Regions from separate parts of the Pelomonas margarita genome, predicted to be linked through region 2. Evidence: predicted binding sites of a transcription regulator. Region 2 holds the regulator's gene; each other region holds the start of a gene.
The links. Region 2 encodes sigma-54, which starts transcription at its own class of promoters, with help from an activator protein. Its sites were predicted from a motif close to TGGCANGNAANCTGCTTT; they were not measured.
Positions count from the first base shown of each region.

Region 1: a site for sigma-54 is predicted at 1,115-1,132, ahead of ACG0Z3_RS02510 (ammonium transporter). Genes of this name have one in related genera too.
Region 3: a site for sigma-54 is predicted at 976-993, ahead of ACG0Z3_RS03540 (PEP-CTERM sorting domain-containing protein). Genes of this name have one in related genera too.

Region 1 is NZ_JBIGHW010000001.1:574,436-576,697, forward strand. Features, by position in the region: gene ACG0Z3_RS02500 (leucyl/phenylalanyl-tRNA--protein transferase) at 1-673, opposite strand, end outside; gene ACG0Z3_RS02505 (Spx/MgsR family RNA polymerase-binding regulatory protein) at 698-1,060, shown strand; gene ACG0Z3_RS02510 (ammonium transporter) at 1,205-2,262, shown strand, end outside.
Region 2 is NZ_JBIGHW010000009.1:150,241-152,502, forward strand. Features, by position in the region: gene lptB (LPS export ABC transporter ATP-binding protein) at 1-204, shown strand, start outside; gene ACG0Z3_RS16710 (RNA polymerase factor sigma-54) at 207-1,700, shown strand; gene ACG0Z3_RS16715 (hypothetical protein) at 1,710-2,192, shown strand.
Region 3 is NZ_JBIGHW010000001.1:796,273-798,534, forward strand. Features, by position in the region: gene ACG0Z3_RS03540 (PEP-CTERM sorting domain-containing protein) at 1-922, opposite strand, end outside; gene prsT (XrtA/PEP-CTERM system TPR-repeat protein PrsT) at 1,097-2,262, opposite strand, start outside.

The sequences.
Region 1 (2,262 bases), on a different contig from region 2:
AGAGCTGGTCGACATGGGCGGCCAAGTGGGCCTCGAAGGCCGGGCGCGGCACTTCCGCGCCGCCGAGCGAGGCCAGGTGGCCGGTGTTCTGCTGGCAGTCTATCCACGGGATACCGGCTTGGCGGCATAGGCAGATCAGCGCGCAGAGTGCGATCTTGGAGGCGTCGGTGCGGCGCATGAACATGGACTCGCCATAGAACATGCGCCCAAGGTTGACGCCGTAGAGGCCGCCGACGAGTTCGCCGTCCATCCAGGTCTCGACGCTGTGCAGCGCCGGCCAGGCCAGGTAGGCCGCCTGCAGCTCGGGCACGATCCAGGTGCCGTTCTGGCCATCGCGCGGCGTCTCGGCGCAGGCTTGCAGCACGGCGGCGCGATTGAAGTCCACGCGGATCTCGCAGCCGGGCGTGGCGATGAAGCGTTGCACCGTCTTGCGCAGCGAGCGCGAGAGCTTGAAGTCGGCCGTCTTCAGCACCATGCGCGGGTCGGGTGCCCACCACAGCGGCGGCTGCCCGGGGCCATACCAGGGGAAGATGCCGCGCCGGTAGGCGGCCGCCAGGCGCTGCGGCGTCAGCGTGCCGCCGGCGGCCAGCAGGCCGGGGGCGTCGGTGTCGGGCCCCAGCGCGCGGGTGGTGGGCGGGAAGTCCAGCGAGGCGTCGTCAAGCCAGTCAATCATGCCGGCCATGGTACGGTCGCCGCCATGATCATCGTCTACGGCATCCCCAACTGCGACACCGTCAAGAAGGCCCGCGTCTGGCTGGCCGAGCGGGGCCTGGAAGTCGCCTTCCATGACTTCAAGAAGCAGGGCGTGCCGGCCGAGTTGCTGCCCGCCTGGCTGGCTGCCTTCGGCCGCGACAAGCTCGTCAACCGCGCCGGCACGACCTGGCGCAAGCTGGACGACGCCGCCAAGGCCGCCGTCGTCGACGACGCGGCCGCCACGGCGCTGATGCTGGCCGAACCCAGCGTCATCAAGCGGCCGGTCGTGCGCTGGGCGGATGGCCGCTGGACGCTCGGATTCGGTGCGCAAATGTTCGAAGAAGGTGCGTCAACCGCACCAAAGTAAAACTTCCGGTGCCTCCGTGGCGCCCGTGCCCGGCGATGCGCATGCATCAAGACTGGGCATTGAACTTGCTGTTTCGGTGCGGTTTGGCTCGGCTTGGTGCGTATCGCCCAAGCCTGGAGCCGGGAACCGACACAGGAGACAGCGTTGGAGTCATCGATCAAGCAAGGCGCGGATGCGCTCTTCATCCTGCTGGGCGCCATCATGGTGCTGGCCATGCACGCAGGTTTTGCCTTCCTGGAGCTGGGCACCGTGCGCAAAAAGAACCAGGTCAATGCGCTGGTGAAGATCCTCGTGGACTTCGCCGTGTCCACGCTGGCGTACTTCCTCGTCGGCTACCTCGTCGCCTATGGCACGCACTTCTTCGTCGGCGCCGAGCAGCTGGCGCAGAAGAACGGCTATGAGCTGGTCAAGTTCTTCTTCCTGCTGACCTTCGCAGCGGCCATTCCCGCCATCGTGTCGGGCGGCATCGCCGAGCGGGCCCGCTTTGGCCCGCAGCTGGCGGCCACGACGGTGATCGTCGGCTTCGTCTACCCGTTCTTCGAGGGCATTGTCTGGAACCAGGGCCTGGGCCTGCAGACCTGGCTGAAGGCGGCCACGGGCGCGGAGTTCCATGACTTTGCGGGCAGCGTCGTCGTGCACGCCGTGGGCGGCTGGATCGGCCTGGCGGCCGTGCTGCTGCTCGGACCCCGCCTGAACCGCTACCGCAAGGACGGCGCGATGAGCGCGCACCCGCCGTCAAGCATCCCCTTCCTGGCGCTGGGCGCGTGGGTGCTGACGGTGGGCTGGTTCGGCTTCAACGTGATGAGTGCGCAGACGCTGGACAAGATGTCCGGCCTCGTCGCAGTGAACTCGCTGATGGCCATGGCCGGCGGCACGCTGGTGGCCGTGCTGCTGGGCCGCAACGACCCGGGCTTTGCGTACAACGGCCCGCTGGCCGGGCTGGTGGCCGTGTGCGCCGGCTCGGACGTGATGCACCCGCTGGGAGCGCTGGTCACCGGCGGCGTGGCCGGCTGGCTGTTCGTAAAGTTCTTCACCCTCACGCAGAACCGCTGGAAGATCGACGACGTGCTGGGCGTGTGGCCGCTGCACGGCCTGTGTGGCGCGTGGGGCGGCATCGCCTGCGGCATCTTCGGCCAGCAGGCACTGGGCGGTCTGGGCGGGGTGGCCTTCAGCGCGCAGCTCATCGGCACGCTGGCGGGCGT
Region 2 (2,262 bases):
GAGATTCAGCGCATCATCAGCTTCCTGAAGGGGCGCGGCATCGGCGTGCTGATCACGGACCACAACGTTCGCGAGACGCTGGGCATCTGCGACCGCGCCTACATCATCAGTGAGGGCGCTGTGCTCGCCGAAGGCACGCCCGACGAGATCGTGGCCAACGCCGACGTGCGCAAGGTCTACCTCGGCGAACACTTCCGGATGTAGCGGTGAAACAGACGCTGCAAGTCCGCCTCAGTCAGCACCTCGCGCTGACACCCCAGCTGCAGCAATCCATCCGGCTGCTGCAGCTGTCCACGCTGGAGCTGCACCAGGAAGTCGAGCAGATGCTGGCCGCCAACCCGCTGCTGGAGGCGGAAGAGGAGTTCAGCGTCAGCGCACCGGAGCTGGCCACCAACGCGCCCGCCGAGAGCGGCACCGAGGCCTCGGCCGGAGAATCCGACGGCGGTGAGGCCGCCGAGTTGTCCGGCGAGGATTTCGGCGGCACCGAGCGCGAGGACTGGGAGAACGGCACCGAGCGCGACGACTTCGACGGCATCCGCGAGCTGCCCAGCAGCAGCTCAGCCGGCAGCGACGACGACGGCGAGCGCGAGAGCCAGGAGTCCGCCGGCACGACGCTGGCCGAACACCTCGCCGAACAGCTGGCCGGCATGACGCTGTCGCGCGAGGACCGCGCCGCGCTGCACGTGCTCATCGAGTCGCTGAACGAAGACGGCTACCTGGAAGACACGCTGGAAGAGCTGGCCGCGGCGCTGGTGCCCGACGACGACGAGGACTGCGAGCAACTGCTGGACCACCTGCGCATCGCGCTGCGCCTGCTGCAGAGCCTGGACCCCGCCGGCATCGGCGCCCGCGACCTGGCCGAGTGCCTGACGCTGCAATTGCGCGCACTCCCTCGCAGCGTGCCCCAGGTCATCGCACTGCGCATCTGCCAGGGTCACCTGGAGCTGCTGGCCCGCCGCGACATGCGCCGCCTGATGAACGAGACGGGCGCCGACGAGGCCACGCTGCGCGAGGCCCAGGCGCTGATCACGCGGCTGGAGCCCAAGCCCGGCCGGCGCTTCGCGCAGGGCGCCAGCGCGGCCATCGTGCCCGACGTCATCGTGCGCAAGGTGGGCCGCGAGTTCCGCGTCATGCTCAACCCCGAGGTGGCGCCCAAGCTGCGCATCAACGAGCTCTATGCCAACGCGCTGCGCGCCACGCGCGGCGGCATCAGCAACTCGCCACTGGGCGGGCAGCTGCAGGAGGCGCGCTGGTTCATCAAGAACATCCAGCAGCGCTTCGACACCATCCTGCGCGTCAGCCAGGCCATCGTGGAGCGCCAGCGAGGCTTCTTCACACACGGCGAGCTGGCCATGAAGCCGCTGGTGCTGCGCGAGATTGCCGACGAGCTGGGCCTGCACGAGTCCACTATTTCGCGCGTGACGACGGCCAAGTACATGGCCACGAGCTGGGGCACCTTCGAGCTGAAGTACTTCTTCGGCTCGGGGCTGAGCACCGAGGCCGGCGGCGAGGCCTCCAGCACCGCCGTGCGCGCGCTCATCAAGCAGTTCGTCGCGGCCGAGGACACCAAGAAGCCGCTGTCAGACAGCGCGCTGGCCGCCATGCTGGACGAACAAGGCATCCAGTGCGCGCGGCGCACGGTGGCCAAGTACCGCGAGGCGATGAAGATCGCGCCCGCCAACCTGCGCAAGGCGCTGTAAGGAGCTCGCATGATCCGCAACCTGTGCACGGCGCTGCTGCTGAGCAGCTGTGGCGGCATGGCCTGCGCTGCCGGCGCACAAGACCTGACCGGCGACGTCAAGACCTGCCGCCAGCAAGTGGACGCCGCGAGCCGGCTGCGCTGCTATGACGCGATCAGCCTGCCCGCAGATGCGCCAGCGGCCACGACCAAATCCGTCGCGCACGCAGCCGAGGCGGTCGCGAAATTCGGCCAGGAGGCCGTCAAGCCGCCCGCCGGCAACCCGCCAGCACTGCAGCAGGTCGAGAGCCGCATTCGCGGTCGCTTCCAGGGCTGGCGGCCGAACCAGCGCATGGAGCTGGAGAACGGCCAGGTCTGGCGCATCGCCGATGACAGCGAGGCGCTGTACGACCTGCAAGACCCCAAGGTGGTCGTGCATCGAGGCCTTTTTGGCGCTTACTTCCTGGAGATCGACGGCGTGCCCTTCCAGGTCCGCGTGGTGCGGGCCCGCTGACGTCACGGCCGTGCAAGCTCGCCGCCTTGAGGCGAGCTGCCGTAGCCCACGTCCATCGCGCTGCGGCGCG
Region 3 (2,262 bases), on a different contig from region 2:
AGGCCGCCAGCTTGGCCTTGCTGCGGCGACGCAGGCCGGCCACGCCCAGCAGGGCGACGCTGGTCAGGGCCAGCGAAGCGGGTTCGGGCACGGTGTTGGAGCCCGAGGTGCCGCCGCAGGTGCCATTGGCGCTCACGGTCTTCGTGCAGGTCGTGCCATTCACGGCAAACAGCTTGAAGTAGTCGTCACCGTTGTTCAGCGTGCTGGCGCCGGTCGTGTAGCTGGCTGCGCTCGTGAAGCCGCTGTTGTAGGCGCTGATCAACCACCAGCTGGAGGTCTTGTTGCCAGTGTTGACGACGTTGCTGTAGGCCAGCGACGTGTCGGGCGTCACGCTGCCGTAGTTGCCCACAAGCTCCCAGCCGCTCATCGACGCGGCAGCGGCGCCGTTCAAGGTCGGAGCGCTCGCACCCGTCCAGCGGAAGACCGACAGGTCGACGGAAACGCCGGAGTTGGTGCCATCACTCGTGTAGCCAATGCCAATGCTGGACAGCACGGTGGAAGCGCTGAACGACAACAGAATGCTCTCGGTCTTGCCGGCGTTGTCCACGGCGTGGTTGGGAGCGGTGTTGCCGTCGGAGGTCAGGCCCCAACCCATGGTCTGGCCCTGGTGCGCTAGCGTCGAGGTTGTCCAGTTCCCTTGCACGAGACCCGTCGTGGTGCTGTTGGTGGCCGCGAATCCGCTCAGCGACACCGTGGTGCTGTCGATCAGTGCGCCAGACTCGTTGGTGGCAGTGCTGGAAGTGGTGGTGGTGCCGACTTTGTTGTCGCACGCGTAGGCAGTCCCCAGCGAGCACTTCTCGTAGTTCTTCACGCCAGACGTGGTGTTCGACTCGAACGTCCAGGCGGCGTGCGCGCTCGTCGAAACCAGGGCCGCAACCGTGCCGAGGGCCAGCAGACTCAGGCGGAGATTCAGGAATGTCATCGGGTGATCTTTCTGGTTTCAGACGCTTGTGACGTCGGGAGTTCGCGGGGTTTCAAGCAATCGTCGTGCCAAAAATAAAAACTGTTTTGACTCAATGACTTGCAAGAAGCTACCCCCTAGCTTTGGAGCGAATTGTAAGAAGGGTCGACAGGATTGAAGACCGGCTCGGCCCCCTCAGTTGAGGGTCGCACGCAGCTGTTTCGCCTCGTTGAGCGTGCCAAAAGTCGCGCCACCGCGCAAAGCGGCATCCAGCTCCTCGCGCGCTTCGCCCTTGCGGCCGGCCTGGGCGAGCACGGCGGCGAGGTGGTAGCGGATGTCGGGGTTGTCCGGGGCGCGCAGTCGGGCGTCGCGCAGCAGTTGCAGCGCGCGCTCGGCCTTGCCGGTGCGGTGGCTGGCCCAGCCGGCGGTGTCCAGCAGTGTGGCGTTGCGTGGGTCGCTCTTCAGCGCGCGCTCGGCCATGTCGACGGCGCCGGGGTCCTTGAGCTCGATCAGCACATTGGCCAGGTTGTTCAGCGCCACAGCGTTCGTCGGTGCGGCCTTGAGGATGGCGTCGTACTGGCGGCGCGCGCCGGGCAGGTCACCGGCCTGCACCAACTGCTCGGCCAGCGTGTTGCGCACGGCAATGTCGTTCGGGTTCTTGCGCAGCCAGGCGTCAGCCAGGTCACTGGCCGGCTTGCCGCCCTGTGTCGCCTGGGCGCGCATGAGGCGGGTCAGCGAGGTGGCGGACTTGTCCAGCTCGTGCGCCTTGCGCAGTGCGTCGAGCGCCGCCGCACCCTGGCCCTTGCGCTGCGCCGCCTCGGCCAGCAGGTTGTAGCCCAGGGCCGACTTGGGGTTGGCCTCGATGACCTGCCGCGCCCGCTGCTCGGCACCCGCCACGTTGCCCTGCGCCAGCTCCACGCTGGACAGCATGGCGACGGCGGCTGGGTCGTTGGGCGTGCCAGTGAGCGCCTTGTCCAGCGTGTAGGCTGCGGCCTTGAAGTCCTGGGCCTGAGCCTGCTGGCGCGCGACTTCGATCAGCCGTGGGGTGTCAAACGCGGCGCGGCGCGAGGCATTGACCAGGGTACTGCGCGCACCGGCCGCATCACCGTTGGCGAGTTGGGCTGCGGCGTAGGCCTGCAGCGCCTCGATGTCCTCCGGCAGCTTGGCCAGCAGCACCTTGGCCGCCTCCATTGCGCGTGGTGCCTGGCCCTTGCGCAGGTGCCAGGCCACCAGCGCAAAGTTGGCGCGCGTCTCGCGGGCGCCGCTGGCCGAGACGGCGCTGTCCAGCCATTTCAGCGCCTCCTCGTTCTTGCCCCGCAGTTCGCTGACCAGCGCCAGCTCGAAGAGCAGGTTGACGTTGC